DNA from 3 places in the Streptomyces sp. NPDC007875 genome. Region 1 is predicted to be linked to each of the others. Evidence: riboswitches for the same ligand, from Rfam matches in the RefSeq annotation. Region 1 holds a riboswitch; each other region holds the start of a gene.

What was found. A riboswitch is a leader RNA that binds a small molecule or an ion and turns the genes downstream of it on or off. The one in region 1 is predicted to bind cyclic di-AMP.
Region 2: another riboswitch for cyclic di-AMP. It lies ahead of ACFYOY_RS17335 (NlpC/P60 family protein); the one in region 1 lies ahead of ACFYOY_RS26735 (M23 family metallopeptidase).
Region 3: another riboswitch for cyclic di-AMP. It lies ahead of ACFYOY_RS42450 (transglycosylase family protein); the one in region 1 lies ahead of ACFYOY_RS26735 (M23 family metallopeptidase).

Annotation. Positions count from the first base shown of each region.
Region 1 is NZ_JBIADZ010000013.1:185,140-195,705, reverse strand. Features, by position in the region: gene ACFYOY_RS26750 (DNA topoisomerase IV subunit A) at 1-487, opposite strand, end outside; gene ACFYOY_RS26745 (pitrilysin family protein) at 801-2,162, shown strand; gene ACFYOY_RS26740 (pitrilysin family protein) at 2,159-3,565, shown strand; cyclic di-AMP (ydaO/yuaA leader) riboswitch at 3,864-4,028, shown strand; gene ACFYOY_RS26735 (M23 family metallopeptidase) at 4,041-4,835, shown strand; gene ACFYOY_RS26730 (GntR family transcriptional regulator) at 5,097-5,840, shown strand; gene ACFYOY_RS26725 (HPr family phosphocarrier protein) at 6,025-6,306, opposite strand; gene ACFYOY_RS26720 (GNAT family N-acetyltransferase) at 6,497-9,337, shown strand; gene ACFYOY_RS26715 (DUF5998 family protein) at 9,400-9,996, shown strand; gene ACFYOY_RS26710 (nucleotide pyrophosphatase/phosphodiesterase family protein) at 9,996-10,566, shown strand, end outside.
Region 2 is NZ_JBIADZ010000007.1:265,626-276,191, reverse strand. Features, by position in the region: gene ACFYOY_RS17345 (M23 family metallopeptidase) at 1-1,750, shown strand, start outside; gene pcrA (DNA helicase PcrA) at 1,848-4,322, opposite strand; cyclic di-AMP (ydaO/yuaA leader) riboswitch at 4,496-4,666, shown strand; gene ACFYOY_RS17335 (NlpC/P60 family protein) at 4,674-5,828, shown strand; gene ACFYOY_RS17330 (hypothetical protein) at 6,299-6,502, shown strand; gene ACFYOY_RS17325 (MarR family winged helix-turn-helix transcriptional regulator) at 6,568-7,107, opposite strand; gene ACFYOY_RS17320 (amidohydrolase family protein) at 7,167-8,111, shown strand; gene ACFYOY_RS17315 (carboxymuconolactone decarboxylase family protein) at 8,226-8,699, shown strand; gene ACFYOY_RS17310 (MmcQ/YjbR family DNA-binding protein) at 8,725-9,090, opposite strand; gene ACFYOY_RS17305 (NACHT domain-containing protein) at 9,370-10,566, opposite strand, start outside.
Region 3 is NZ_JBIADZ010000035.1:24,871-35,436, reverse strand. Features, by position in the region: gene ACFYOY_RS42485 (FtsX-like permease family protein) at 1-606, shown strand, start outside; gene ACFYOY_RS42480 (cyclopropane-fatty-acyl-phospholipid synthase family protein) at 683-1,996, opposite strand; gene ACFYOY_RS42475 (NAD(P)/FAD-dependent oxidoreductase) at 2,195-3,574, opposite strand; gene ACFYOY_RS42470 (Ppx/GppA phosphatase family protein) at 3,970-4,929, opposite strand; gene ACFYOY_RS42465 (DUF501 domain-containing protein) at 4,926-5,474, opposite strand; gene ACFYOY_RS42460 (septum formation initiator family protein) at 5,544-6,026, opposite strand; gene eno (phosphopyruvate hydratase) at 6,145-7,425, opposite strand; gene ACFYOY_RS42450 (transglycosylase family protein) at 7,729-8,415, opposite strand; cyclic di-AMP (ydaO/yuaA leader) riboswitch at 8,423-8,590, opposite strand; gene ACFYOY_RS42445 (transglycosylase family protein) at 8,845-9,843, opposite strand; gene ACFYOY_RS42440 (cytochrome P450) at 9,990-10,566, opposite strand, start outside.

The DNA.
Region 1 (10,566 bases):
TGCCGTCGTAGTTCGGCGAGAAGTCGACCGTCTCCTCGTCGATCGACTCGGTCATCAGCGACGTCGCCGACGCCATCCGGCACTCGGTGTACCGCATCGCGGCGGGCGGGTCGTCGTTGCCCAGCGAGCCGAAGTTCCCGTGGCCGTCGACCATCGGCAGGCGCATGGAGAACGGCTGCGCCATGCGCACCAGCGCGTCATAGATCGACGCGTCGCCGTGCGGATGGAGCTTTCCCATCACCTCACCGACGACGCGGGCGCACTTGACGAAGCCGCGCTCGGGGCGCAGCCCCATCTCGTTCATCTGGTAGAGGATGCGGCGGTGCACGGGCTTGAGCCCGTCACGGGCGTCGGGCAGCGCGCGCGAGTAGATGACCGAGTAGGCGTACTCGAGGTAGGAGCCCTGCATCTCGTCGACGACGTCGATGTCGAGGATGCGCTCCTCGAAGTCGTCCGGCGGCGGGGTCTTCGTGCGGCGGCGGACCATCGCGCTTGCGGCTCCTTCAACTGCCGATACGGGATCTGACGCGGACCATTGTGGCCCGGGCCGCCGACAAGTGTGGAACGGGCCGGGGCGGCAAGGGCCGGAGCGGGCCCCGAAACGGGGTGCGGCGGCCCCGTGCGACGAGCCCTCGAAGGGCGGGGTCCGGCGCCCGAGAGGCCGCCGAAACGGTTCGGGGCAGCTCGGGAGGACGGGAACGGACCGGAACTTCGCCAGATGTCCGTCCCCTTGCATACAGTGACAGAAGCGCTGCGCATGCGGCTGGCACGCGCTCCATCACGCGATCGAAGGGACGTACATGCCCATGGGTCACACGGCCACGCAGCAGGCCGGCTCCGGCGGCCTGAAAGCGACTGAGCACCGCCTGGCCAATGGCCTGCGCGTGGTGCTCTCCGAGGACCATCTGACCCCGGTCGCCGCGGTCTGTCTGTGGTACGACGTCGGATCGCGCCATGAGGTCAAGGGGCGCACCGGTCTGGCCCACCTCTTCGAGCACCTGATGTTCCAGGGCTCGGCGCAGGTGGCCGGCAACGGCCACTTCGAGCTGGTGCAGGGGGCCGGCGGCTCGCTCAACGGCACGACCAGCTTCGAGCGCACCAATTACTTCGAGACCATGCCCGCCCACCAGGTCGAGCTCGCCCTGTGGCTGGAGGCCGACCGGATGGGGTCCCTCCTGACCGCGCTGGACGAGGAGAGCCTGGAGAACCAGCGCGACGTCGTCAAGAACGAGCGCCGCCAGCGGTACGACAACGTCCCGTACGGCACCGCCTTCGAGAAGCTCGTCTCCATGGCGTACCCCGAGGGCCACCCGTACCACCACACCCCGATCGGCTCCATGGCCGACCTGGACGCGGCCTCCCTGGAGGACGCGCGGGAGTTCTTCCGCACCTACTACGCGCCGAACAACGCCGTGCTGTCGATCGTCGGCGACATCGACCCCGAGCAGACGCTCGCCTGGATCGAGAAGTACTTCGGCTCCATCCCCTCCCACGACGGCAAGCGGCCGCCCCGCGACGGCACGCTCCCGGAGGTGATCGGCGGCCAGCTGCGCGAGGTCGTGGAGGAGGAGGTCCCGGCCCGCGCCCTGATGGCCGCCTACCGGCTGCCGCATGACGGCACCCGGGAGGCCGACGCCGCCGATCTGGCGCTGACCGTCCTCGGCGGCGGGGAGTCCTCCCGGCTCCACAACCGCCTGGTGCGCCGCGACCGCACCGCCGTGGCCGCCGGATTCGGCCTGCTGCGGCTGTCCGGCGCCCCCTCGCTGGGCTGGCTGGACGTGAAGACCTCCGGCGGTGTCGAGGTGCCGGCCATCGAGACCGCCGTCGACGAGGAGCTGGCCCGCTTCGCCGAGGAGGGGCCGACGCCGCAGGAGATGGAGCGGGCGCAGGCGCAGATCGAGCGCGAGTGGCTGGACCGGCTGGCCACGGTCGGCGGCCGGGCCGACGAGCTGTGCCGGTACGCCGTGCTCTTCGGCGATCCGCAGCTGGCGCTGACCGCGGTGGAGCGGGTGCTCGACATCACCGCCGAGGAGGTGCGGGCCGTGGCCGCGGCGCGGCTGCGCCCCGACAACCGTGCCGTGCTGGTCTACGAGCCCGTCCAGGGCGCCGAGGACGCAGCCGACACCGCCGAGACCGACGCAGAAGGGGAGGCGGCCCAGTGAGCGACGCCGTCACCGCGACCATGACCTTCCACCCGCAGCCCAAGGGCGGCGCGCCCAAGCCGTGGGCGTTCCCGGCCCCCGAGCGCGGTCAGCTGCCCAACGGCCTTACCGTGCTGCGCTGCCACCGCCCCGGCCAGCAGGTCGTCGCCGTCGAGATCAATCTGGAGGCGCCGCTGGACGCCGAGCCGGCCGGGCTCGAGGGCGTCGCCACGATCATGGCGCGCGCCCTGTCGGAGGGCACCGACAAGCACGACGCCGAGGAGTTCGCCGCCGAGCTCGAGCGCTGCGGCGCCACGCTGGACGCGCATGCCGACCACCCCGGCGTCCGCGTCTCCCTCGAGGTCCCGGTCTCCCGGCTGCCCAAGGCGCTCGGTCTGCTGGCCGACGCCCTGCGCGCCCCCGCCTTCCCGGACGGCGAGGTCGAGCGGCTGGTGCGCAACCGGCTGGACGAGATCCCCCATGAGCTGGCCAACCCGGCCCGCCGCGCCTCGATGGCCCTCTCCGCGGCCCTCTTCCCGGCCGAGTCGCGGATGTCCCGGCCGCGCCAGGGCACCCAGGAGACCATCGAGGGCATCGACGCCGCGGCCGTGCGGGCGTTCTACGAGGCGCATGTCCGCCCCTCCACGGCCACCGCCGTCATCGTGGGCGACCTCACCGGGGTCGACCTCGACGGGGCGCTCGCCGACACCCTGGGTGCCTGGACGGGCGGGGCGGGCGCGCCGCGCGCGGTTCCCCCGATCGTCGCGGACGACCTCGGCCGTGTGGTGATCGTCGACCGGCCGGGCGCGGTGCAGACCCAGCTGCTCATCGGGCGCGTCGGCGCCGACCGCCATGACCGGATCTGGCCCGCGCAGGTGCTCGGCACGTACTGCCTGGGCGGCACCCTCACCTCCCGCCTCGACCGTGTGCTGCGCGAGGAGAAGGGCTACACCTACGGGGTGCGCGCCTTCGGCCAGGTGCTGCGCTCCGCGCCCCCGGCTCCCTCGGGCGGCTCCGCGGGCGCCGCGATGCTGGCGATCAGCGGCTCGGTGGCCACCGAGGTCACCGGACCCGCGCTGGAGGACCTCTGGAAGGTGCTGCGCACGCTGAAGGAGGAGGGGCTCACCGACGAGGAGCGCGATGTCGCGGTGCAGAACCTGGTGGGCGTCGCCCCGCTGAAGTACGAGACGGCGGCGTCCGTCGCGGGCACCCTCGCCGACCAGGTCGAGCAGCACCTTCCGGACGATTTCCAGGCGCAGTTGTACGCCCGCCTCGCGGAGACCGGCACGGTGGAGGCGACCGCCGCGGTGGTGAGCGCCTTCCCGGCGGACCGGCTGGTCACGGTGCTGGTCGGGGATGCCTCGGTGATCGAGGAGCCGGTCAGGGCGCTGGGCATCGGTGAGGTGCGCGTCATCTCCGGCTGAGCCGCCCGGAGTTGGCCGATTGGCTGGATCTGGCCGAGGAGCCGACCACCTGGCCGACTCACTGACGATCCGAGTTCGCTGCCGATCCGGCAGACGGTCCGCTCGACGAGCTCGCAACGGAAGGACCCCGGCCCCCGTAAGGGTGCCGGGGTCCTTCCTTCATGCCCGATTTGCGGCAGTGACGGCTTGTTTGGTTTGTGGGGAGAGCAACAAAAAACCGGAACCGTTTGGTGATCGAAAGCGGGCCCGTTTAGCGTCAGTCCGGCTGTTCGCCGGCAACCCGCCGCACCCGCGGCACGGACAGTCATCGCCGAGTCCCCGTACGGCGCGAGCCAGGGGAGCCGGGGACCCACACGTCCCCAGGGGTGAATCGGGCGCCTTCCCCGGCCGGGGGAGGAGTCCGTAGGAGACCTTCCTGCTCCGAACCCGTCAGCTAACCCGGTAGGCGAGAAGGAAGGAAGGAGTGCGCCTCAGCATGGCGTCCACCCGCACTGCCACCGGGAAACACCGCCGCACCACCAAGGTCAACGTCCGCACCGGCGCGAACGTCGTGGGCATCACCACCGTCGCCTCGGGTGTCGTCGCCGGGATCACCGGACAGGCGTTCGCAGCCGACACCGGCCCCAATTCCCAGCAGACCGGTCTGACCCAGGCGATCGTGATCGGCGACGGGATCGCGGACCACATCGAGGAGCAGGCGCAGTCCCAGGAGACCGCCGCCGAGCAGGCCGCCGCCAAGGCCAAGGCGGAGACGATCGCCCGCCAGGAGGCCGCCAGAAAGGCGGAGGCCGCGGCGAAGAAGGCCAAGGCCGAGCGCGAGGCCAAGGAGCGCGCGGCGCGCGAGGCCGAGCGCAAGCGCCTCAACACCTTCGAATCGCCGATCAGCGGCTCCTACGTCTCCACCGGCTACGAGGCGGCCAGCGGGCTGTGGTCCTCCGGCAGCCACACCGGCATCGACTTCCACGCCTCCTCCGGCACCTCGGTGCACTCCGTGGGCATGGGCGAGATCGTCGAGGCGGGCTGGGGCGGCTCCTACGGCAACAACGTCGTCATCAAGATGAACGACGGCACCTACACCCAGTACGGCCATCTGTCGTCGATCAGCGTCTCGGTCGGCCAGAAGGTCACCCCCGGCCAGCAGATCGGCCTGTCGGGCGCCACCGGCAACGTCACCGGACCGCATCTGCACTTCGAGGCCCGCACCAGCCCGGACTACGGCTCGGACATCGACCCCCTGTCGTATCTGCGCTCGCACGGCGTCAACGTCTGACCTCGCGGGACTCCGCGAACGTCCGACCCCGCGAGGCTCCGCGCACGCCCGCGGTCCCGTGAGACTCCGAGAAGGCCCCGTCCACCGGACGGGGCCTTCGGCGTGCCGCCGCCCGCTGACCAAAAAATATCCATGAAATGCACTCCGCCATCGGAAATGACGTCCGATTGGAATAGAGTCGTTCAACGCGCGTTCCATGGGTGCGTTTCGCGGGCGTTAAGGCGGAGGTTCGACAATGTGGGACCGGAAGTGAGCGGGGATATGACCGCGGTCCAGGGCGGTCGCCGGATTTCGGCGCATGCGGTGTGCACGGCGATTCGCGACGACATCGTCTCCGGCACATATCAGCCCGGCAGCCGGCTCACCGAGGAACTTCTCGCCCGGCGCTACGGCGTCTCGCGGGTGCCGGTCCGCGAGGCCCTGCGCACCCTGGAGTCCGAGGGCTTCGTGACGACCCGGCGGCACGCGGGGGCCTGCGTCGCCCAGCCCTCCGAGCGCGAGGCGGCCGATCTGCTGGACATCCGGGCGCTCCTGGAGCCGCTGGGCGCCGCGCGGGCCGCACAGCGCCGCACCGAGGCCCATCTGAAGGTGCTGCGCGGGCTGGTCCGGCTCGGCCGGGAGCGGGCCCAGCACGGTCGGCTGGGCGAGCTGCGGCCGCTGGGCGACTGGTTCCACGAGACCCTCGCCCAGGCGTCCGGCAGCCCGAGCCTGGCCGCGATGCTCGTCCAGCTGCGCCGCAAGACCGCGTGGGTGTACGCGGCCGCTCCCGTACCGCAGCCCGCACCGCCCGGGGGCGCCCGGCACCCCGACCCGGGCGCGCGGGCCGTGGAGTCCTGGGCGGAGCACGGCGCACTGGTGGACGCGGTGGCGCGCGGCGACGCCGACCGGGCGCGGGCGCTCGCCGCCGCGCACACCGAGCGCGCGCTGGCGGAATACCGGTCGCGCCGCCCCATCCCGGTGAGGGCTTCGAAACATTCCGTAAACACGGCGAGCGGCCGGAATTAACAGCGATCCCGTATACAACTCTCGGGAATTCTCTGCGTGGTTTCGCGGCGCCCGGTTTTCGGGGCGCCGAGTCCGGGTGGAAACGGAAAAATAGCGGGGCCGCGGTGGCCGTAAATGGTCACCGCGGCCCCGCCGTGCCGAACCTTTGAATCACACGGGAATCACATGTGCATCGGGCGGTGGATCAGACGGTCTCGGGAAGCTCCTCGAGGCCCTCCGCCACCAGCTTCGCCAGCCGGTCGAGCGCGACCTCGGCATCGTCCGCGTCGGAGGCGAGGACGACCTCCTCGCCGCCCTGGGCGCCCAGGCCCAGCACGGCCAGCATGGAGGCGGCGTTGACCGGGGTGCCGTCGCCCTTGGCGATCGTGATGGGGACGCCGGCGGCGGTGGCCGCCCGGACGAAGATCGACGCAGGGCGGGCGTGCAGGCCCTCGGCCCAGCCGATGGTGACGCGGCGCTCAGCCATGGTGTTGCCCTTCAGGTGTGACGGGTGCTGTTGTCTAGACCAAAATCATACGGTGTCCGGATTCACCCGGTCGATGTCCGAGTGGGCCCGGGCGTGCCCGGACTGGCCCGATACGGACCTTCCCCCGACACTCGGCCCCGACGCAAGGGTGTCCACCATCCGGACCGGGCGGGCCCGTACCCTGGGCCCCATGCGGAGCCCGTCGGACCATCACGCCTACCCGACCCACTGGGAAGCCGATGTGGTGCTCCGGGACGGCGGCACGGCACAGATCCGTCCCATCACCCCTGATGACGCCCAGCGGCTGGTCAGCTTCTACGAGCGGGTCTCGGACGAGTCGAAGTACTACCGCTTCTTCGCCCCCTACCCCCGCCTGTCCGACCGCGACGTCCACCGCTTCACCCACCACGACTACGTCGACCGGGTGGGCCTGGCGGCCATCGTGGGGGATGAGTTCATCGCTACGGTGCGCTACGACCGCATCGACGGACGGGGGATGCCGGCCGCGGCCCCCGCCGACGAGGCCGAGGTCGCCTTCCTCGTCCAGGACGCCCACCAGGGCCGCGGGGTGGCCTCGGCGCTCCTCGAACACATCGCCGCGGTCGCGCGCGAGCGCGACATCCGCCGGTTCGCCGCCGAGGTGCTGCCCGCCAACACCAAGATGATCAAGGTGTTCACGGACGCGGGCTACACCCAGAAGCGCAGCTTCGAGGACGGCGTCGTCCGCCTCGAATTCGACCTCGAACCCACCGACCGCTCCCTGGCCGTCATGCGCGCCCGCGAGCAGCGGGCCGAGGCCCGATCCGTCCAGCGGCTGCTCGCGCCCGGCTCCGTCGCCGTCATCGGCACCAGCCGCACGCCCGGCGGTGTCGGCCGCACCGTGCTGCGCAACCTCCTGGACGGCGGCTTCACGGGGCGCGTCCACGCCGTCAACCACGCCTTCCCCGACGACATGGCGCGCCTTGAGCCCGAGGGCGTCCCGGCCCACCGCTCGCTGCGCGCCATAGAGGAGCCCGTGGACCTGGCCGTCGTCGCCGTTCCCGCCGAGCGGGTGTCCGCCGTCGTGGCCGAATGCGGCGAGCACGGCGTCCAGGGCCTCGTCGTGCTCTCCGCCGGATACGCCGAGAGCGGGAGCGAGGGCCGCGACCGGCAGCGCGACCTCGTCCGCCAGGCCCGGTCCTACGGCATGCGCCTCATCGGCCCCAACGCCTTCGGCGTCAGCAACACCGCCGACGGCGTCCGGCTGAACGCCTCCCTGTCCCCGCAGCTGCCCAACCCCGGGCGGCTGGGCCTGTTCACCCAGTCCGGGGCGATCGGCATCGCGCTGCTGTCCGGGCTGCACCGGCGCGGCGCCGGGCTGGCGAGCCTCGCCGGGATCGCGGGGATATCGACCTTCGTGTCCGCGGGGAACCGCGCCGACGTCTCGGGCAACGACCTCCTCCAGTACTGGTACGACGATCCGCGCACCGATGTCGTCCTGATGTACCTGGAGTCGATCGGCAACCCCCGCAAGTTCACCCGGCTCGCCCGGCGCACTGCCGCCGTCAAACCGGTGGTCGTCGTCAAGGGCGCCCGCCACACCGGCAGCGCCCCCACCGGCCATGCCGTGCCCACCACCCAGATCCCGGACGCCACCGTCTCCGATCTGCTGCGGCAGGCGGGCGTCATCCGGGTCGACACCGTCACCGAACTCGCCGACACCGGGGTGCTGCTCGCCTCCCAGCCGCTGCCCGCCGGTCCGCGCGTCGCCATCCTCGGCAACTCCGAGTCGCTCGGCCTGATCACCTACGACGCCTGCCTCACCGAGGGGCTCCGCCCGCTGCCGCCCCGGGACCTGACCACGGCCGCCGCCCCGGAGGACTTCCGGCGCGCCTTGACCGAGGCCCTTACCGACGACGCCTGCGACGCCGTCGTCGTCACCGCCATCCCCTGGGTCGGCGACGGAAATACCGGCCCAGGGGACGGCGACGGCAGCGCGGAGGCCCTCGCCACGGCCGTAAGGGAGGCGGCCCAGGCTTCCGGGCCCGATCCGGCCAAGCCGGTGGCCGTGGTCCACCTGGAGATCCAGGAGCTCGCGGAGGCCCTGGCCGGCACCGGCGGCGAGCCCGCCCCTGGCACCCGCCGGATCCCCGCCTACCCCGCCGCCGAGCGGGCCGTGCGCGCGCTCGCCGAGGCCGTGCGGTACGCGCGCTGGCGGCAGGAGGCCGCCGAGCCCGGGCGGGTCCCCGAATACGACGACATCGACGAGGCGGGTGCGGCCGCCGACATCCAGGTGCTGCTCGCCCCGGCCGACGGCACCCCGGGCGACGGCGCGGGCGGCGGGACCGGCGACGACGCGGGCCTCGGCGTCGAGCTGTCCGCCGCCGACACCCAGCGCCTCCTGGCCCGCTACGGCGTCAGCGTGCTGCCCGCCCTCCCCGCGCCCGACCCCGACGCCGCCGTGCGGGCCGCCGAGCGGCTCGGCTTCCCGGTCGCGCTCAAGCCCACCGCCGCCCACCTGCGCCACCGCGCCGACCTGGGCGGGGTACGGCTGGAGCTGGGCAGCGAGACGGAACTGCGCCGGGCCTACGCCGAGTTGACCGACTACCTGGGACGGCCCCAGGAACTGGGGCTGGTCGTGCAGCGGATGGCGCCACGCGGCGTGGACACCGTCGTACGGGCCGCCATCGACCCCGCCGCCGGGGCCGTGCTCTCCTTCGGGCTCGCCGGCGCCCCCTCCGAACTGCTCGGCGACACCGCCCACGGCCTCGTCCCCGTCACCGGCCGGGACGCCGCCGAGCTGATCCGGTCCATCCGGACCGCGCCGCTGCTGTTCGGCTGGCGCGGCTCCAAGCCGGTGGACACCGCGGCCCTGGAGGAACTGCTGCTGCGGGTGTCCCGCCTGGTGGACGACCATCCCGAGATGGTCGCCGTCGACCTCGAACCCGTCGTGGTCGCCCAGCAGGGCCTCTCCGTGCTCGGCGCCTCGGCGCGGCTCGCCCCGCCGCCCCCGCGCACCGACCTGGGCCCCCGCCACATGCCCGCCTACTGAGTCGTCCGGCGCCTTGGCGGGCACCGGCGCCGGTGTCGGCGCGGCCCCGTAGGATGGTGCACATGGCGAAGACCGGTACGACGACCCAGGGGCTGCGCGCGGCGATCGAGCGCAGCGGCTATTACCCGGCACTCGTGGCCGAAGCGGTGGAGGCCGCCGTGGGCGGTGAGCCCATCGTGTCGTACCTGGTCCATCAGGAGACCACCTTCGACGCCAACGAGGTCCGCCGCCATGTCACGGTCCTGGTCCTCACCGGCAACCGCTTCATCGTCAGCCACACCGACGAGCAGGCCGCGGACGGTACCTCCCCCTCGCCGTACGCCACCACCTCCACCGAGTCCGTGAAGCTCCAGCGGATCTCCTCGGTCGTGCTCAGCCGGGTCGTCGCCAACCCCGAGTCGTACACGCCGGGCACGCTGCCCCGCGAGGTCGTGCTGACCATCGGCTGGGGGGCCGTCAGCCGCCTCGACCTGGAGCCCGCCGCCTGCGGCGACCCCAACTGCGAGGCCGACCACGGCTACACGGGCTCGTCCACCGCCGACGACCTCAGCCTGCGCGTCAGCGAGGCGGGGGACGGCCCCGACACCGTCCGCCAGACCCTTTCGTTCGCCCAGGCGCTCTCCGAGGCCACCGCGGCCACGCCGGACACCGGCCGCTGATGTCCGGCTCCACCACCGGCCCGCTGCCCTCCGCCGCCTCCTTCTGGCCCGAGCCCACCCCGCTCGACCCCCGCTCCGCCCCCCTGCCGAAGTACGGCACCGGCTCGCTCGCCGATCTGCTGCCGGCCATCGCCGCGGGTCAGGAGGTCCCCGGGCTCTCCTCCGATCTGGCGCTCGCACCCGCCGACCGTGTCTGCGTCTTCCTGGTCGACGGCCTCGGCTGGGAGCTGCTGCGCGCCCACCCCGGCGAGGCGCCCTTCCTGACCTCGCTGCTGCCCAGCTCGCTGGGCGGTGCCGGGAAGCCGCTCACCGCGGGCTTCCCGTCCACCACCGCGACCTCGCTCGCCTCGGTGGGCACCGGGCTGCCTCCCGGCGCCCACGGCCTGCCCGGCTATACGGTCCGGGACCCCGGCACCGGCCAGCTGATGAACCAGCTGCGCTGGCAGCCCTGGACGGATCCGCACGCCTGGCAGCCGTATCCGACCGTCTTCCAGCTCGCGGACGCCGCGGGCGTGCACACCTGCCAGGTCTCCGCGCCGACCTTCGCCGAGACCCCGCTCACCAAGATCG
Region 2 (10,566 bases), on a different contig from region 1:
GTCGGGGGCCCCTCCGACCGTCCCCGCTCCTGACGCCTCGTATCCGTACGACGAGGCCTACGGTCAGCCACAGGACACAGCGCACGGCTACGCCGGGTACGACGGCTATTCCACCGGCAGCTTCGCCCACCTGGCCACGGCCTACGGTGACGGCGACCCGCTCTTCGGCACGCTCCCGGGCGCGTACGACGACGCGCAGGGCGCCCACAGCGGTCAGTACGACGCCTCGCAGTGGGCCGCCGTCGCCCAGCATCAGACCGGGTCGTACGAGACGGGCCACTACAACACGGCCCACTACGACACCACTCAGTACGACTCCGGCTCCTACGACACCACCGCGATGTGGGCCGCCGCCGGCTATCACCTGCCGACCGGCACCCCCGCCCAGCAGGACACCGAAACCGGCGCCCAGTGGGACATCGGCGCCTGGGACACGGGCGCCACCGGCCACACCGAGATGCCGGGTCAGTGGGACCAGGGCGCGGGGTACGAGGCCGAGGCGTACACCTCGGGCGTGGACACCGGCCAGACCCAGTTCTGGGACACCACCGCCTACGGGACCGTGGACGAGGGGCAGCACTACGACCACTCGGGGCTGACCCAGCAGGGACTCGACCACTCGGGCTTCGACCAGCAGGGGCCTGACCATCACCCCGGGCTCGATCAGACAGGGTTCGACCAGCACCAGCCCGAGCACGAGGCGAACAGCCTCGAGCAGACGGCCGTGTTCGAACCCAACGCCTTCGACCAGAACGGCGCCTTCGAGCAGCCGAACGCCTACGAGGCCAACGCCTTCGAGCAGACAGCCGCGTTCGACGAGACGGCCGCATTCGAGCAGGCCGCCGGCGCCGAGCAGACCGGCGGCTTCGAGCACACCGCCGTCTTCGACCCGGTCCACGAGTCCGACCAGTCGTACGATCCGACCCCCGAAGCGGAACCTGAACCCGAGGCGGCGGCCGTGCGGGAATCCGCCCCCTCCCCCCGCCGGGAGGCGAGCCGCGGTCGCCGCCGTACCCCCTCGCCCCGTCCCAAGCGCTCCGCGCTCCTTACCGTCGCCGTCCCCTCCGTCTGTGCCTTGGGCGTCACCGCCGTGGCCGCCGCCTCGGTCAGCGGCGTGGGAAGCGACAAGAAGGACGAGTCCACCACTCAGGCCGCCCCCGACACCGCGGCGGCCCCCGTGAAGCCCTCCGTGGCCAACAGCAAGCTGGACTCCCAGCTCGCCGGGGTCCGGGAGGGCGCCGACGACTTCCGCGACCGCGCCAGCCGCACCCAGGAACGGATCGACCTCCAGGCACGCCAGGCCGCCGAGAAGAAGCGCAAAGCCGCCGAGGCGGCGCGCAAGGAGGCGCTGCGCCCGAAGTTCGCGCTGCCCGTCGCCCAGCACGGCCTGAGCGCCATGTTCGGCCAGGCCGGTATCAACTGGATGTCCGTGCACACCGGCATCGACTTCCCGGTGAGCTACGGGACGCCCGTGATGGCCGCCACCGACGGCACCGTGACGACGCAGTGGAACGACGCCTACGGCAATATGGTCGTCCTGACCAGCCCGGACGGCACGGAGACCTGGTACTGCCACCTCAGCAGCGCCAAGATCCGCTCCGGCACCGTCAAGGCCGGGGAGACCATCGCGTACTCCGGGAACTCCGGTAACTCCACCGGCCCGCATCTGCACTTCGAGGTCCACCCCGGCGGTGGCTCGGCCATCGACCCGCTGCCCTGGCTGCGCGGTCAGGGCCTCGACCCGACCTGACCGGCCCCGGGTCTGGCCCCACTCCCGACCCGGGCCCTGACCGCTGTAGCGCGCCACCGGCGCGCTACAGCCTCAGCCCTTCGGCCGGCCGCTACAGCTACAGCTTCTCCACCGGTGCGTACCGCAGCAGCAGCCGCTTCGGCTTCTCCTCGCCGAAGTCGATCGTCGCCTCCGCGTTGTCCCCGCTGCCCTTCACCGCCACCACCGTGCCGAGCCCGAACGAGTCATGGGTGACCCGGTCGCCGATGGCCAGCGCGACCACCGGGCGCTCCTTGGCCCGCCGGGTCGCGAACCCGCTGCCCCCGGTGCGCGACCGCGACGACGACAGACCGGACGACAGCCCCGACGGCGGGGTCGAGGCGACGCTGCCCATGGACGCCGACGGGGTGGCGGGCCCGGTGCGCCGCCACCGCACATACTGGTCCGGGATCTCCTCCAGGAAGCGGGACGGCGGGTTGTACGCGGGCTGGCCCCAGGCGCTGCGCATCGTCGAGCGGGTCAGATAGAGCCGCTCGCGGGCCCGGGTGATCCCCACATAGGCCAGCCGCCGCTCCTCCTCCAGCTCCTTGGTCTGGCCGAGCGCCCGCATATGCGGGAAGACGCCGTCCTCCATACCGCTGAGGAAGACGACCGGGAACTCCAGGCCCTTCGCCGTGTGCAGGGTCATCAGCGTGATCACGCCGGAGCCGTCGGTGTCCTCGTCGGGGATCTGGTCGGAGTCGGCGACGAGCGCGACCTGCTCCAGGAAATCCGCGAGGGTGCCGGGGTTCTCCTCGCCGCGGTCCTGCTCGAACTCCAGGGCCACGGCCGCGAGCTCCTGCAGGTTCTCGATCCGGGTCTCGTCCTGCGGATCGGTGGACGCCTGGAGCTCGGCCAGATAGCCGGTGCGCTCCAGCACCGCCTCCAGGACGGTCGCCGGGCCCGCCCCGGACTCCACGATGGTGTGCAGCTCCTCCATGAGCGTGTTGAACCGCTTGACCGCGTTGGCCGAGCGGGCCGCCATGCCGTACGCGTCGTCGACCCGGCGCAGCGCCTGCGGGAAGGTGATCTTCTCGCGCAGCGCCAGCGCGTCGATCATGGCCTCGGCGCGCTCCCCGATGCCGCGCTTGGGCACGTTGAGAATCCGGCGGAGCGGGACGGAGTCCTCGGGGTTGGCCAGCACCCGCAGATAGGCGAGGACGTCCCGGACCTCCTTGCGCTCGTAGAAGCGCACGCCGCCGACGACCTTGTACGGCAGCCCGACCCGGATGAAGATCTCTTCGAAGACACGGGACTGGGCGTTGGTCCGGTAGAAGACCGCCACGTCACCGGCCTTGGCGTCGCCCGCGTCCGTGAGCCGGTCGATCTCGTCGGCGACGAACTGGGCCTCGTCGTGCTCGGTGTCGGCCACATAGCCGGTGATCTCGGTCCCGGCGCCGGCCTCGGTCCACAGGTTCTTCGGGCGGCGGTTCTCATTGCGCTCGATGACCGCGTTGGCCGCGCTCAGGATGGTCTGGGTGGAGCGGTAGTTCTGCTCGAGGAGGATCGTCCGCGCGGTGGGGTAGTCCTCCTCGAACTGGAGGATGTTGCGGATCGTGGCGCCCCGGAAGGCGTAGATCGACTGGTCGGCGTCGCCCACCACGCACAGCTCGGCGGCCGTGGTCTCCTCGGTGTCCGTGCCCACCAGCTCGCGCACGAGGGTGTACTGCGCGTGGTTGGTGTCCTGGTACTCGTCCACCAGGACGTGCCGGAAGCGGCGGCGGTAGTGCTCGGCGACGTCCGGGAACGCCTGGAGCAGATTGACCGTGGTCATGATGATGTCGTCGAAGTCCAGTGCGTTGGCCTCGCGCAGCCTCGCCTGGTACATCGCGTACGCCTCGGCCAGCGTCTTCTCGAAGCCGTCCGTCGCCTGTCCGGCGAAGGTCTCCTCGTCGATCAGCTCGTTCTTCAGGTTGGAGATCTTGGCGCTGAAGGACTTCGGCGGGAACCGCTTGGGGTCGAGATCCAGATCCCGGCAGACCAGCGACATCAGCCGCTTGGAGTCGGCGGCGTCGTAGATCGAGAACGATGAGGTGAAGCCGAGCTTCTTGGACTCCCGGCGCAGGATGCGGACGCAGGCGCTGTGGAAGGTGGAGACCCACATGGCGTTCGCCCGCGGGCCGACGAGCTCCTCCACCCGCTCCTTCATCTCGCCCGCCGCCTTGTTGGTGAAGGTGATGGCGAGGATCTGGCCGGGGTGTGTCCCGCGGGCGCCGAGCAGATAGGCGATGCGGTGGGTGAGCACCCGGGTCTTGCCGGAGCCGGCGCCCGCGACGATCAGCAGCGGCGAACCGGTGTGCTCCACGGCGGCTCTCTGCTGCTCGTTCAACCCCTCGAGCAGGGCGGACGGGTCCACGACGGGCCGCGCCGCGCCGTCCCGGTAGTGGGCCTCCCGGGGCACGGGCGCGTCGAAGCCGCCGCTGAAGAGGTGATGCGGCACGTCCTCGGCACCATCGGGGCCGGGGTGCGCCGAATCCTCGGGCGGCGGTGGTGGCTCCTCGTTCGAAGGAGGCCCGAGGTCCGCCAGGAAGCTGTCGTCAAAGAGGCTGCTCATCGCTCCCCGAGTCTAGGCCGCCCCACTGACAGCCGATGCCCGAACATCACGAAACGGTTTCGGGCAAAACGGCCACCAGTCTTCACAGGAGCCCCACGCGTTGGCTACCGTCCTGCGTCAGGCGGCCCGGAAGATCCGTCGGCGAACCACGTCGGCACGGGCGGCCTCCGCCGAGTCCGGCACCGCCGTAAGGCGCCCGGAGCCGGGGACCCGACAACGCAACACCGGGGTGAATCGGCCCGAACGGCGTGGCACGCAGGTGCCGCCCGGACACGGCCGTAGGGCAACCTTCCGTACCGCCCGAACCCGACAGCTAACCCGGTAGGCGGTCCACGGAAGGAGTCGCCTCCCTTGGCGTCGCACCGCAAGCCGCGGAGCCGAATACCGGCCCCGCTCACCGGTCACGGCCGCCGTACGGCCGTCGGGTTCACCACGGCCGCCCTCGCATCCGTCACCCTGCTCTCCCAGACGGCCAACGCCGCGCCGGGCGACCCCAAGCCGGCCGGCCAGTCGATCGAGAAGGTCAAGGAGAAGGTCGACACCCTCTACCACCAGGCGGAGAGCGCCACCCAGCGCTACAACGCCGCCAAGGAGCGCGCCGATCAGCAGCGGGCCAAGGTCGACAAGCTGCTCGACTCCGTCGCCCAGCGCACCGAGAAGCTCAACGAGGCGCGGCGCACGCTCGGCGCCTACGCCGCCGCCCAGTACCGCGACGGCGGAATGGCCCGCTCCGCCGCGACCCTGCTGTTCTCCAATGACCCGCAGGACGTCTTCGACCAGTCGCATCTGATGGACCGGCTGACCGGTCGGCAGAAGCAGGCCGTCGACGACTTCCAGAAGCAGCAGGCGAGCGCCGCCAAGGAGCGCGGTAGGGCCAGCGAGAGCCTCGCCTCGCTGACCGCGTCGCAGAAGCAGCTGAAGACCCAGAAGAAGACCGTCCAGGACAAGCTGACCGAGGCCCGGCGGCTGCTGGCGAATCTGACCGCCAAGGAGAAGGCGCGGCTGGCGGCGATCGAGAAGAAGAAGGCGGAGGAGGCCCGCCGTAAGGCGGCCGCGCTCGCCGAGAAGCAGCGGCAGGAGGCCGCGCGCAAGAAGCAGCAGGAGCAGAACAAAGACAGCAGCTCCGGTTCGACGGCGCCCTCGGCCCCGGCCAACAGCTCCAAGGCGGCCCAGGCCATCGCCTTCGCGAAGTCGCAGCTCGGCAAGCCGTATGTCTGGGGCGCGACCGGCCCCAGCTCCTTCGACTGCTCAGGGCTGACGCAGGCGGCCTGGAAGGCGGCCGGGATCTCGCTGCCGCGCACCACCTGGGACCAGGTGAAGGTCGGTACGCGCGTCTCGACGTCCGAACTCCAGCCGGGCGATCTGGTCTTCTTCTACGACGACATCAGCCATGTCGGCCTCTACATCGGCGACGGGATGATGATCCACGCGCCGAAGCCGGGCGATGTGGTGAAGAAGGCGCCGATCACCGAGATGCCGATCTACGGGAGCGTGCGGCCCGCGTAGGGCGGGCGCGGGGGCCGTACAGGCCCTTGGCGTGGGGGGGGGGGGGGGGGGGGGGGCCCCCCCCCCCCCCCCCCCCCCCCCCCCCCCACCCCTGCCTCACCTCAACCGCTACGTTTCCGCGTCCGAGTTGCCGCGCAGTTCAGCCGCGCGCCGGTGGTTCCGGCACCCCAGGCCGACGGAGACGAGGGGTGAGGGCGTCCGCCGTGAACCCGACGTAGGTCCCGCGTAGCGACGCGTTCACGTGAAGAGGCGTGCAGGGTGCGGAATTCGGTGTGCACGGCATGGATGTACGGGCGGGCCGTCCGAAGTGATCCGCGATGTCACAACTGTGTGCTGGGCGCGATCTGGAGCGGTCACAACCCGTCGGCGGGGCGGCAGTTGGCGGCCGGGCGGCGTTCTCCATTGCGCACACTGGTTCTGCAGAGCAGGTCAGCACGGGCACAACGGATGACGAGTGGGGGGAACGCGCCATGGCGGACGGTTGCCGGGACTGTGAGACGTGTACGAGGTCGTGGCTGGGGCGGCTGCTCCAGAACGCGGCGGTGGGGCTGATGCATGTGGTGACGATCGGCATCAGCTATCTGGTCAAGAAGGGGTTCAGGCGGCACTGCCCGCAGTGCAAGCACCTGCTGTCGCGACACTCGCGCAGGGCGGACGGTTCATTCCGGGACTGAGCGCTCCTCACGGCGCGAGGGTCGTTCGTCCGAGGACGCCGATATCGCCTGGGCCCCGTAATGGATCAAGCGCCCGCCGGGCCCGGGATGGTCGCGCTGATCATGCCGGTCAGGCGGTGCAGTTGCGCGGCCAGGGCGCGGCGCTCCTGCGGGGTGAACTGCGACAGCGCCTCGTACTGGCGCGCCCGTAGCTCGGTTTGCATCGCGGTGAGGCGTTCGGCGCCTTCTTCGGTGAGGCGGACGAGGACCTGGCGCTCGTCCTGCGGGGAGCGACGCCGCGTGATCACACCCTTGGCCTCCAGTTGCTGGAGCATGCGGGTCGCGGTGGGCACGCTGACCTCGGCGCCGGCCGCGAGGCGGCCGACCGGCAGGCCCTCCCCCTCGGCGTCCTGCGCCAGGGGGTCGAGCAGGGCCACCTGCGACATGGACAGGCCGACCGCGGACTGGCCGACGGTGGCCGCCCGCGAGCGCCGCATGGCGTAGAAGAGCCGGTCGGCGGCCTGGGCCAGGTCTTCCACGCCCGCCTCGGGGGCCGCCTCGACGGCCGATTCGAGGGCGGGACCCGTCTCTGGTTCGCCCGCCTCTTGGTTGCCTGCCTCGCGCATGATTGTTAGCTTACTAAATAAGATTGGTTAGCAAGCTAAGTACTAGGAGGCTCATCATCATGCCCTTCCCCGCCCGTATCGACGTCCACCAGCACATCGTCCCGCCCATCTGGGCCTCGACCCTCGCCGCGCACGGCCTCGACTCCGGCGGCTGGGCCATCCCTGCCTGGAGCCCGACCAGCGCCATCGCGATGATGGACCAGCAGGGCATCGCCACCGGCGTCCTGTCGGTCACCTCCCCCGGCATTCACCTGGGCAGCGACGCACAGGCGCGCGACCTCGCCCGCGCCGTCAACGAGTACGGCGCCGAGGTCGTCAGGGACCACCCCGGCCGCTTCGGCCACTTCGCCAGCGTCCCGCTGCCCGACGTGGACGCCGCCCTGACCGAGACCGCGCATGCGCTGGACACCCTGGGTGCCGACGGCGTCGTCCTGATGTCCAACGCCCACGGCCGCTACCTCGGCGACCCCGACTTCGAACCGCTGTGGGCCGAGATCGACCGCCGCGGCGCCACCGTCTTCGTCCACCCCGCCCAGCCGCCGATGCCGCTGCTGCCCGGCACCCCCGCCCCGCTCGCCGACTACGTCTTCGACACCACGCGCACCGCCCTCAACCTGGTGCTGAACGGCGTCATGAGCCGCTACCCGGACATGCGGGTGATCCTCTCCCACGGCGGCGGCTTCCTGCCCTACGCCGCGTACCGCTTCTCCGGCCTGACCTCCACCGTCGTGGACCGCGAGCGCAACGCCGAGGACATCCTGCGCGACCTGAAGCGGTTCTACTTCGACACCGCCCTGTCGGCCAGCCCCAGCGCCCTGCCCGCGCTGCTGGCCTTCGCCGAGCCCGGTCACGTCCTCTACGGCAGCGACTGGCCCTTCGCGCCCCAGGACGCCGGCACCTACTACAACCACTACCTGGAGACCTACCCCGACTACGCCCCCGGCCAGGCCGAGGCCATCGACCGCGGCAACGCCGAGGCGCTCTTCCCCCGCCTCGTCCGCTGACCCACCCATCCCGACCCGAGAAGGGAGACGCAGGTCACATGCGGTCCTGTCACATCTCCCCGAGCCGTTCCGTCAGGGAGGTGTCACGACAACAACGGCATAGGAGAGCCCGTCATGGATGCTCGTTTGAACCTCTTCGGCAACCCGCTCCTCGGCACGTTCCTGAAGCACATCAACTCCGCGGGCAAGGCGGTCACGGACTCGGCGCTGCCGGCCGCGACGCAGGAGCTGGTGAAGCTCCGCGCCAGCCAGATCAACGGCTGCGGCTTCTGCACCGACATGCACACCAAGGAGGCCGCGAAGGCCGGGGAGACCTCGACGCGCCTCAACCTCGTCGCGGCCTGGCGGGAGGCCACGGTGTTCACCGATGCCGAGCGCGCCGCCCTGGAGCTGGCGGAGCAGGGCACCCGCATCGCCGACGCGGCCGGTGGCGTCACGGACGAGGCGTGGGCGAACGCGGCCAAGCACTACGACGAGGAACAGCTCGCCGCCCTGGTGGCCATCATCGCCATCATCAACACCTACAACCGCCTGAACGTCATCGTCCAGCAGCCCGCCGGCGACTACCAGCCCGGCCAGTTCGGCTGAGACCGGCGTCCGCCGTCGGAAACCCTCAAGGGCGGTCGAGCCGGAGGCGCTCGGCCTTCGGCAGCCCCGCGACCACCAGGTCGTAGGAGTCCTCGATGAGCTCCCGGACCAGCCGGTCCGGGAGGCCGCCGTCGACCGTCACCGTGTTCCAGTGGCGCTTGTTCATATGCCACCCCGGGATGATCAGCTCCGGATACCCCTCACGGAGCCGGCCCGCGTCCGCCGGGTCGCACTTCAGGTTCACCGTGAGGGGACGCGCATCCAGCGTCGTCAGGGCGAAGATCTTGCCGACCACCTTGAAGGCCGCGACCTCCGGGTGACGGGAGAACGGGAACTCCTCCACCGCCGCGTTGAAGGAGAGGCAGAAGGACCGCAATTGTTCGGGGGTCACTCCGGATTCTCCTCGCACTCGACGTACTCGACCGAAAAGGCTCAAGGGGTGCAACAACGAACTCACCGTAGCCCAGGCCCCCGACAGCCGACTGGCGAGAATCCGTGGAGGCTCGGCAGAGACGCTCTTGGTTGCTGTCACGGCCTGTGCCTAGCCCCGGCGGACGCGTCGACGAGGTGCTGCTCGACCGCACCAAGCTCGACCATCGACTTCGGGCTCCTCGCCCGCACCGTCTCGCGGGCGTTGGAGCAGCGCGGAGCGGCTCAGCCGTAACACCGCTTACGCGCGGACCAGCATGATCGTCTCGTTGGGCACGATCGCGCCCTCCGCACGGCGTTCAAGCACGAGGAGGCCGACCGCGATGTTCCGGTAGGTGCCCGCCAGGCGGGGATCTCCCAGCAGAAGGAGGGCCACCTCGGACAGCGCCAGCGCTTCCAGACGGAGGAAGGTGGCCTCCGACGCCGTGAGGGGCCGTAGTGCCGCGGCGTGATCGGTGGTCGCCGCCACGATCCTGGCGGCCATCTCCTCGAAGGCACCGGCGAATACGCTGTGGTTGCGGCTCCGGACCAGGGACTCCTTCGCGTCCCTGGCGATGTCCGCGAGCGCCTCCGGCATCAATACCCGTACGCGGGAGGCGGTGAAGTCGACGCCGCTCAGCACCCGGTGGACGAGTGCCTGATAGGTGTCCGACCGCGCCGTGCCACGCCGGGAGCCCCTCCGCCAGCCGGCCAGACGGAGCAGCAGGGCGGCCAGTCTCAGGGCTCGGTAGGCATCGTAGGAGTAGCCGCGTGCCATGGCTTCACCGCCGGTCTCGTAGCCGGTTGTGACGAGTTCGCCGACGTCCGGCACGAGGGAGAGCCCCAGATCCGTGGCGCTGACGATGGCATCCCGGACGGCCGGGATCACGGCTCTGCGCGATTCGAACGTGACTCCGGCACGGAACATGGCACGGAGGTCGTCGCATGCGAGGGCCACGGTCAGGAGCAGGGCCGGATACTCCGGGTCGTTCCAGACCACGTTGCCGGCCGAGCCACGCGAACGGGTCATGACGTACTCGGTTGAACCACCGCCCGGACGGATGACGCCCGCTTGGTCGATGAGGTCCCGCACCAGGGCAAGCGCCCACCTGCCCTGGTCCAGGATCGCCTCGTCCCGATGACTCCGGCCGAGCCAGGAGTCGGACTCGCCGAGCCTCGCGCCGCCGAGCCCGCCGGCCGCCCCGTTGCCCTGGACCGGGTGGGGCGCGAGGCCGGGCCGTAAGTCCTCGGGAGCGAGCCACCAGGGATTGGGCGCACCGTCCGGCACCCACAGCGACAGCGACAGGGGGTTACCGTCCGAGGGGGCGTACCAGACGGTGTGCTCGGTCGTCGGAGCGGCGAGGCGGAACCCAGGGTCGGCGACTTCCGCTTTGGTGGGCAGCCGATAGCTGACGTCCTCGGGCAGGAGGCTGTTCAGCCACCGCACGAAATCCCAGGA
Region 3 (10,566 bases), on a different contig from region 1:
CAGATGATCCGCGGGGTCATGCTCGACAACGCCACGGTCACCCCGCACATGACGACCGTCGCCGACTTCCAGGTGATGCTGAAGACCAAGAGCGGCGCGACGCAGGACACCAAGGACCTGCTGAAGAAGACGCTCGGCGACAACCCCGCGATCAAGATCCAGAACAAGCAGGACACCTCCGACGAGATCGCCAGTGCCTTCACCCTGATGCTGAACATGCTCTACGGGCTGCTCGGCATGGCCGTGATCGTCGCGGTGCTCGGGGTCATCAACACCTTGGCGATGTCGGTCTTCGAACGGTCCAAGGAGATCGGCATGCTGCGGGCGATCGGCCTGGACCGGGCCGGTATCAAGCGGATGGTGCGGCTGGAGTCCCTGGTCATCTCGCTCTTCGGCGGGGTGCTCGGCCTCGGCCTCGGCGTCTTCTTCGGCTGGGCGGCCGGTGAGCTGATCGCCACCGAGCTGCCGAGCTACGAGCTGGTGCTGCCGTGGGCCCGGATGGGTCTGTTCGTGGTGATGTCCGCGTTCGTCGGCGTGATCGCCGCGCTGTGGCCGGCCCGGCGGGCCTCCAAGCTCAACATGCTGGCGGCCATCAAGGCCGAGTAGCCGCGAGCCGATCGGCGAACCACTACCGGACGTCCCCGTCCGCCCCCTCTCCGGGGCGGACGGGGACGTCCGCGTTTCAGCCGCGCCAGTCGCGGGCGCGCAGCGGCAGCCCCGAGGTCCCGCTCTCGGGGGTGCGGACGGCGAGGATCTGGTTGACCCCGATCCGGTTGCGTTCGAAGGAGAGGGCGGAGGCCGCCATGTAGAGCCGCCAGACCCGGGCCCGGCCCGGGGAGGTCAGCCGCATGGCCTGGGTCCAGGACCGCTCCAGGTTGGCGACCCAGCTGCGCAGCGTGAGCGCGTAATGCTCACGGATGGCCTCCACATCGCGCACCTCGAAGCCCGCCTCCTCCAGCTGGGTGACGGTCCGGCCGACCGGGGCGAGCTCACCGTCGGGGAAGACGTAGCGGTCGATAAACTCGTCCACGTGGTACGCCTCTTCGTCCGGCTGGGGGCGCCGGGCGATCTGGTGGTTCAGCACCCGCCCGCCGGGCCGCAGCAGCCGGTGCAGGATGGCGGTGTACTCGGCGTAGCGCACGGAGCCCACGTGCTCGGCCATGCCGATGGAGGAGATGGCGTCGTAGGGCCCGTCCGGAACCTCGCGGTAGTCCTGGACCCGGATCTCCACCTGGTCGGTGAGCCCGGCGTCCGCGATGCGCTTGCGGGCGTACGCCGCCTGCTCCTCGGAGAGCGTGACGCCGACGGCGCGCACCCCGTACTCGCGGGCCGCGTGCAGCACCATCGAGCCCCAGCCGCACCCCACGTCCAGCAGCCGCTGGCCCGGCTGCAGGGCCAGCTTGCGGCAGACGAGGTCCAGCTTGGCGCGCTGGGCGTCCTCGAGCGCCGAATCCGGTCTGTCCCAGTAGGCGCAGGAGTAGACCATCGAGGGGCCGAGCACCAGCTCGTAGAAGTCGTTGCCGACGTCGTAGTGGTGGCTGATGGCCTTCTTGTCGCGGCGCAGGGAGTGCAGCGGGCCGAAGCTGGTCCGCGCCTCCTCGTGGGGCGGGGCCGGCGGCAGCCCCGGCCCGGCGAGCGCGATCAGCTTCCGGGCGGCGGTGCGCAGCGCGGGGTCGCGCAGCGCCTGGAGACCGGTGCTGAGCCGGGACCGCGGCGCGGTGGCGGGGCCGCGCTCCCACAGCAGCCCGGACAGGCGCTCCAGGGCGTCGTACAGATCGCCCTCGACATCGAGGTCTCCGGCGACCCAGGCACGGGCCAGGCCCAGCTCGCCCGGCCGCCACAGCAGCCGGCGCAGCGCGCGGCGGCGCCGGATGACCAGGGTGGGGGCGCCGGGCGGGCCGGCCTCGCTGTGGTCCCAGGCGCGGACGCGGATCGGGAGGGGCTCTCCCAGCACCTCCTTGGCCAGGGTGGCGATCCGCCCAGCGGCGTCGGACATGTCACACCTCCGTGATGGCGAGTCAGGAAGATTCACTCACCACGTAAACACCATGGAACCCGCTTTACAGTCCCGCCGACACGTCTGGAATCGGTAAAACAGCTTCAAAAGGCGGGCCATCTGCGGGCAGACGAAAGGGCGTCCGCCCCACGGATGGCGGACGCCCTCGGCGTCGGATGTGCGGGTCCGGCCCGGAGGTCAGGACGCCTTGGCCTTCTCGGCCGGTGCCGACGGCTTGGCCGCGGCGGCGGCGCTGACCGGGGAGGCGGCCTCGTAGAACTCCTCCCGGGGGTTCTCGATGGCGCCGAGCGAGACGACCTCGCGCTTGAGGAACATCCCCAGCGTCCAGTCGGCGATCACCCGGATCTTGCGGTTGAAGGTCGGCATGGCCATGCCGTGGTAGCCACGGTGCATGTACCAGGCGAGACGGCCCTTCAGCTTGATCTTCATCTTGCCGAAGACGATCATCGCGACGCCCTTGTGGAGGCCCAGGCCCGCGACGGCGCCCTTGTTGGCGTGCTTGTACTCGCCCTGCGGGAAGCCCCGCATACCGGAGATCACGTTGTCACCGAGGACCTTGGCCTGGCGCAGCGCGTGCTGGGCGTTCGGCGGGCACCAGGCGCCCTCGCCGACGGCGAGGTCCGGCACCTGGGCGTTGTCGCCGGCGGCCCAGATGTAGTCGGTGCCCTGGACCTGGAGGGTCGGGGCGGTGTCCACATGGCCGCGCGGGCCGAGCGGCAGGCCGAAGCGGGCCAGCGCCGGGTTGGGCTTGACGCCGGCGGTCCACACGATGGTGTTGGAGTCGACCTCGAGGCCGTTCTTGAGGACGACATGGCCGTCGATGCAGGAGTCCATCGAGGTCTTGAGGTAGACCTCGACACCGCGCTTCTGCAGGTGCTCCAGACCCCACTGGCCCAGCTTCGGGCCGACCTCGGGGAGGATCTTGTCGGCGGCGTCGACGAGCACGAAGCGCATGTCCTCGCGCTTCACGTTCGGGTAGTACTTGGCCGCGTCGCGGGCCATGTCCTCGATCTCACCGATAGTCTCCGCGCCGGCGAAGCCACCGCCGACGAAGACGAAGGTGAGCGCCTTGCGGCGGATCTCCTCGTCCGTGGTGGAGTCGGCCTTGTCGAGCTGCTCGAGGACGTGGTTGCGCAGGCCGATGGCCTCCTCTATGCCCTTCATACCGATGCCGTTCTCCGCGAGACCGGGGATCGGGAAGGTGCGGGAGACCGCGCCGAGGGCGATGACCAGGTAGTCGAAGGGCAGCTCGTACGTCTCGCCGACGAGCGGCTGGATGACAGCGACCTTGCGGTCCTGGTCGATGGTCGACACTCGGCCGGTGAGGACCTCCGCCTTGGGGAGCACGCGCCGCAGCGGAACCACGACGTGGCGCGGGGAGATGCTGCCGGCCGCAGCTTCGGGGAGGAAGGGCTGGTACGTCATGTACGAGCGGGGGTCGACGACCGTGACGGTCGCCTCGCCGTACCGCATCTTCTTGAGGATGCGGCGTGCCGCGTACAGGCCTACGTACCCACCGCCTACAACGAGGATCCTGGGACGCTCCGTGGTGCTCATGTTTCGAGTATCCAGCACCCTCCGAGGGGGACCTCGTGAGCCCCTTCACAAGCATGGTGACGGTATCTGCTACACTCCGCCGCCCCCGTGACGGATGCCATATCGACGGAGGGGAACCACACGGCGGATCGGCACGTTCCCGCCCCCTCTGAGCAGGGCTTGTGGTTGAACTCGGGAGTAGACCAGGCGGTCCGCACCGGGGCCCGCGACACCCCCCTGACACCTCACGATCCGGTCAGCGACGGGACCCGGCCACCGAAACCGCCCCGGAGGGCCGCATCGGTCGGCCACCAGGCGCCTTTTTCATGTGAAGAGTTTCACGAACTTTCTCGGAGGCGGTTCACGGACGGCCCCCGAAGGGGGTTCCGTGGCCGCTCATACGTTATTCCGCCCGCTCAGGCGATGCTCCAGGCGATGCCGTCGAGGATGTCATGCTCGCTCACCACGACCTCCTGGGCGCCGGTCCTTTCCATGATCGAAAGCAGGATGAGCGCCCCCGCGCCGATCACATCGACCCGCCCCGGGTGCATCACCGGAATCTCCGCCCGCTCGGCGTGGGTGGAGCCGAGCAGCTTCGCGGTGATCTCGCGGACCTGGTCGACGGTGATCCGCGAGTGGTGGATCGCGGAGGAGTCGTACTCCTGCAGACCCAGCGCGATCCCGGCCACGGTGGTGACCGAACCGGCCAGCCCGACCAGCGCGTGGCCGTCCGCGGGACGGCAGGCACGGGTGAGCGGCACGGTCCGCTCGGCGAGGTCCAGCGCCGCGTCCACATCGCCCTTTATCGCGGCGAGCTGATCCTCCGTCGGGGGATCGGTGATCCGGCCGTCCGCCACCAGATGGCGCTCGGTCAGCCGGACGCAGCCGATGTCCACGCTGCGGGCCGCGCGCACCCCCTCGCCGCCCTCGACGAACTCCGTCGAACCGCCGCCGATGTCCACCACCAGATACGGCCCGGCCACATGATCATGACCCATGAGCTCCTTGGTGGCCCCGGTGAAGGAGAACTCCGCCTCCTGGTCCCCGGTGATCACCTCGGGTTCCACGCCCAGGATCTCCACGACCCCGCGCACGAACTCCTCGCGGTTCTCGGCGTCGCGGGAGGCGGAGGTGGCCACGAAGCGGATGCGCTCGGCGCCCAGCTCCCGGATGACCTGCGCATACTCGCGGCAGGCGGCGAAGGTGCGCTCCAGGGCCTCGGGGGCGAGCCGGCCCGTGCGGTCCACGCCCTGACCCAGCCGGACGATCTTCATCCGGCGGTCGAGCTGGCTCAGCTCCCCGGTGGCCGGATCGGCGTCCGCCACCAGCAGCCGGATCGAGTTGGTGCCGCAGTCCACGGCGGCGACGCGGGTCATGCGCGCTCCTCCCGGCCCGTGCCCTCGGCCTCGCAGGGGCTCACACACGGGCCCTTGCGCCACCACTCCGGCAGCATCGCGAGCGCCTCGTCCCCGAGCGGATTGACCCCGGGCCCGGCCGCGAGGGCGTGGGCGACCAGGACGTGCAGGCACTTCACCCGGTCCGGCATCCCGCCCGCGCTGGGGAAGCCCTGGAGCACCTCGATGGCGTCGCGGCGCGCGATGTAGTCCTCGTGGGCGGCGCGGTAGGCGGCGGCGAGCTCGGGGTCGGTGGCCAGCCGGGCCGTCATCTCCTTCATCACGCCCTCGGCCTCCAGCGTGCCGATCGCGGACGCGGCGCGCGGACAGGTCAGGTAATAGAGGGTGGGGAAGGGCGTACCGTCCTCGAGCCGCGGCGCGGTCTCCACGACGTCCGGATTGCCGCAGGGGCAGCGGTGCGCGATCGCACGCAGACCCCGGGGCACACGGCTGAGCTGCTCCCGTACGGCGTGAATGTCCGCGTCGGTGGGCGCGGTGGGCTCCGTCTGGGGCGGGGGCGTATCCATGAGTGGGAAAGTTCTTCTTCTTCGTTTCGATTCGTCACCGGGTGCGACTGGTGGCCGGAGCGCGGCGCCTCAGCGGCGCGCGCTGCCCGCCCCCGCCGCGTCCGCCGTGTCCACGGCGTCCCAGAGGTTGGAGTACCAGGGGCGGCCGGCCGCGCCCTGGTCGGTGGAGCGCTCGGTGGAGCCGCTGCCGTCCACCACGCTGTAGCCGGTCTCCCCCGGCATCAGGAAGTGCAGCCGCTCCCGGGCCTGCTGCTCGGTGTAGGCGGGGTCACGCAGCCGGGCCTTCCGCTCCCGCAGCTTCTTCACGTCCTCACGGGCCCGCTGTGCCTCGCTCCGCTGCTCGGCGATGTCGGAGCGCTGGGAGATGTACTGCCGCATCGGGTAGGCGAGCGCCACCACGAGGGAGCAGACGACCAGCGCCAGCAGGGCCGCGCGGCCGGTCAGCCGGCCCCGGCGGCGCTTGGTCCGCACCCGGTAGACCCGGGCGGCGGCGTGCTCGCCGAGCGCCTTGAGCCTGGTCGCGGTGGAGAACCGTTCGCGATCCGCCGGCACGTCGCCTCCCCGGTGATGACTTCGCTTGAGTGACGCGTAACGCCGTCCCCGGTCACGGTACGGGACCGCGGCCGGGGACGGGTGTCAGACGTGTCTGCTACTTGAGGTCGTACGCAGGTCAGCCCTTGAAGCGCGGGAAGGCCGAGCGGCCCGCGTACACCGCGGCGTCGTCGAGGATCTCCTCGATGCGCAGCAGCTGGTTGTACTTGGCCACCCGCTCGGAGCGGGCCGGGGCGCCGGTCTTGATCTGGCCGCAGTTGGTGGCGACGGCCAGGTCGGCGATGGTGACGTCCTCGGTCTCACCGGAGCGGTGCGACATCATGCACTTGTAGCCGCTGCGCTGGGCCAGCTCGACGGCGTCGAGGGTCTCGGTCAGCGAGCCGATCTGGTTGACCTTGACCAGCAGGGCATTCGCGGTGTCGCTGTCGATACCGCGGGAGAGCCGCTCGGGGTTGGTGACGAAGAGGTCGTCGCCGACCAGCTGGACCTTGTCACCGAGCTGCTCGGTGATGGTCTTCCAGCCGTCCCAGTCCTCCTCGTTCAGCGGGTCCTCGATGGAGACCAGCGGGTACGCGGCGACCAGCTCGGCGTAGTACGAGGTCATCTCGGCGGCGGTGCGGGACTTGCCCTCGAACTCGTACGACCCGTCCTTGTAGAACTCGGAGGCGGCGACGTCGAGCGCGAGCGCGATGTCCTGGCCCGGCTGGTAGCCGGCCTTCTTGATCGCCTCGAGGATCAGGTCGAGGGCCTCACGGTTGGAGCCGAGGTTCGGCGCGAAGCCGCCCTCGTCGCCGAGGCCGGTGGACAGGCCGCGCTCCTTCAGCACGGACTTCAGGGTGTGGTAGACCTCGGCGCCCCAGCGCACGGCCTCGGAGAAGGACTCCGCGCCGATCGGCGCGATCATGAACTCCTGGATGTCCACATTGGAGTCGGCGTGCGATCCGCCGTTGAGGATGTTCATCATCGGGACCGGCAGCAGATGGGCGTTCGGGCCGCCGAGGTAACGGAAGAGCGGGAGGTCGGACGCCTCGGAGGCGGCGTGCGCGACCGCGAGGGAGACGCCGAGGATGGCGTTGGCACCGAGCGAGGACTTGTCCGGGGTGGCGTCCAGGTCGAACATCGCCTGGTCGATCAGGCGCTGCTCGGTGGCGTCGTAGCCGACCAGCTCGGGGCCGATCTGCTCGATGACGGCGAGGACGGCCTTCTCCACGCCCTTTCCGTTGTAGCGGTTCTTGTCGCCGTCACGGAGCTCGAGGGCCTCGAAGGCGCCGGTGGAGGCGCCGGACGGAACGGCGGCACGGCCGGTGCTGCCGTCGTCGAGGCCGACCTCGACCTCGACCGTGGGGTTGCCTCGCGAGTCGAGGATCTCGCGAGCTACGACGACGTCGATGGACGGCACGAGGTTCTCCTTCGTATGGGTCTGCGGTAGCAGCACGAGCCTAACGGGCCGGGAGGGCTGCACCCCGCGTTCGCCCGCCCCACGAGACAGGGGCGTGACACAAAAAGCCAGATTCTGAATCACATATCCAGATTTCTGGTGAATCGGAAGATGAAGGAGCCCCGGTGGGGCGCGCCATAGGGGCGGCACGCCCCGACCGGGGCTCGTCTCAGGGTGCTCGGGCGGCGGCCTCAGGGGACTCGGAGGGGTCCTCGGGAGACTCGGGAGGAGTCCTCAGGCCGCGGCCGCGACCGTGACCGTGGCTCAGCCGAGGTGCAGCTTCTGGCCCGGGTAGATCAGGTCGGCCTTCTCCACGATGTCCTCGTTCAACTTGAAGAGCTTCTTCCAGCCGCCCTTGACGTGGTGCTCCTTGGCGATCTTGCCAAGGGTGTCACCGGACTTGACCTTGTACTCGCCGTCACCCTTCTTGATCGGGCCACGGGGCTGCTCACGCGTGGCGCGCTCGGGCGCGGTGTGCGGCTGCGCCTTCGGCTGGGCAGGCTGGGCGGCCGGGGCCGACTTGGTGGAGGCCGAGGGCTGGTCCTGCGAACCGGAGGGCGCGGACGGCGCGGACGGGCTGCCGCCGGAGGTCAGACCCTTGCCGCAGACCGGCCAGGCGCCCTTGCCCTGGCTGCCGAGGACCTTCTCGGCGATCTGGATCTGCTGGGCCTTGCTGGCCTTGTCCGCGGTGGGGGCGTAGGCGGTGCCGCCGTACGCGGCCCAGGTGGAGCTCGAGAACTGCAGGCCGCCGTAGTAGCCGTTGCCGGTGTTGATCGACCAGTTGCCACCGGCCTCGCACTGCGCGACCTGGTCCCACTGGGAGCTGGTGGCCGCGGAGGCGGAGGTCGCCCCGATGAGGGGCGCCGCCACGGCGGCACCGGCGAGACCGGTGAGCGCGGCGATACGGGTGGCCTTGGAGGGACGGCGGTGCTTCCCGTTGGACTTCAGCATCGTTGGTTCGTTTCCTCACCGACGCCTACGAGGTGAGCTGTCGGGTTCGGACGTGAGTTGCCCGGCCGGTCGCGATGATCGCTCCCGGCTTCACCCCTAGCCGACGAGCCCGTGTCCACAGGCCACTCGGCACCTACCTTGGGTCCCCCGCTCCTGCCTTCGGCGCTGACGCGTCGGTTCCCCCCGACCGCCGGCAGGATTCGGCGTGACGATCGACGGTGCCCGCGGTGGCGAGCGGAAAGACGTTAAACACACCTCCCGAGAACGTTCAAACACCCCAATGGCAGCGAATGGGGCTGTAATTGATCTCACTCGGCCCACATCGGCGCAGGTAGGGCCGGGTGAGGAGAGATCGGACACGAGGTGCGGCCCGGAAATTGTGACGAGATGTATGTCTCACCGGAACCAGATCGGGCAATTCCCCCCGAATCACTGCGCCCTGATGGAGAGGTCGAGTCGCTGACCAGGGATGATCAGGTCGGGGTCGATTCCGATGAGGTCCTCGTTGCTCTCGTAGAGCCCTTCCCAACCTCGGGACACATTCCGGTCCTCGGCGATGCCTGACAGGTTGTCACCGGGGCGAACAGTGTAATCGTCGTCCGTGGGGCTCTGGTCGCGGTCCGCGGCGTCACGCGAAGCGTGGCGCCCGGAGGGCTGCCCGTCCGCCGCATCGCCGTCCTCGGCCCGCTCCCCGGCGTCCGGGGAGCCGCGGTGGCGGCCGGAGGGCGAGGGGTCGGCGGAGGGATCCGACGAGGACCCCTTCGAGCCGTCCGACGCCGAGTCGTCCGAGGCCGGGTCATCCGAGGCCGAACCGTCCGACGTCGGGGTGTCCGATGCCGAGCCGTCCAGTCCGTCGGGGGACTTGGAGGTGCGGGGGGCCTCCGACTCCTCGGTCGATCCGGACGAATCCGGCTCACCGGCGCTGCCGGACGTCCCCGAACGGTCCGACTCCGCGGAGGAGGAGCCGTCCCGTCCCCGGTCCCCCACCTCGCCCCGGCCCGTCCCCGGGTCCGCGGTGGCCGTGCCACCGGGGTCCACATCGGGGGCGCCGGAGCCGTCGGTGAGCCCTGCACCCAGCGCACAGCTCGGCCAGGCGTCGGGGCCGCGGTCGCCGAGGATCGACTGGGCGACGGATATCTGCTGGGAGCGGCTGGCCAGGTCGGGGCGCGGGGCGTACTCCGTGCCGCCGTAGTCCTTCCACATGTCGAGGGTCAGCTGGAGTCCGCCGTAGAAGCCGTTGCCCTCGTTGGCGCTCCACATGCCGCCGCTCTCGCACTCGGCGACCTGATCCCAGGTGGAGGTCTGGGCGGCCTGTGCGCCGGACGCCCCGAAGAGGGGCAGGGCGATGCTCGCTCCCGTGACCCCCGCCGCGACGATGATGGCCGGAGCCTGACGGGGGCGACGGTGTCGACCATTACCGGAACGCATGCGATTGCCCTCTCTATGGCGAACTCGGTTGCCGGTGAACATAGCGAGGGCACTCGATCATCACAAGCCGATGTATCCCAGGTCACGCCGAGGTCACATGGCTGATCATTCGTCACCAATGTCCGTACGTACGGGGCTTGGACGCCTCAGCGGTCCGCGGAATTCCAGGTCACCGGGAGCGTGCGCAGCCCGCGCATGATGAGCCCGCCGCGCCACCGCAGATCCTCCGGATCCGCCGCGAGCCGCAGTCCGGGCAGGCGCCGCAGCAGGGTGGCGATCGCGGTCTGCGCCTCCAGCCGGGCGAGCGGGGCGCCGAGGCAGTAGTGGATGCCGTGGCCGTAGCCGAGGTGCTGGTTGTCGCGGCGGGTGAGGTCGAGGACGTCGGGCTCCGCGAACCGCTCGGGGTCCCGGTCGGCGGCGGCGAGCACCACCAGCACCGGCTCCCCTTCGGCGATGTGCTGCCCCGCGAGGGCGAGCGGCTCGGTGGCGAACCGCCAGGTGGCGATCTCCACGGGCCCGTCGTAGCGCAGCAGCTCCTCGACCCCGGCGGCCAGCAGCCGCTCGTCCCCTTCTTCCAGGGCCCGCCGCATGACGGCGCGCTGCTCCGGATGGCGCAGGAGTGCGTAGACGCCGTTGCCGATGAGGTTGACGGTGGTCTCGAAGCCGGCGAACAAGAGGATGAAGGCCATGGCCGCGGCCTCGTTCTCGGTGAGGTGCTCACCG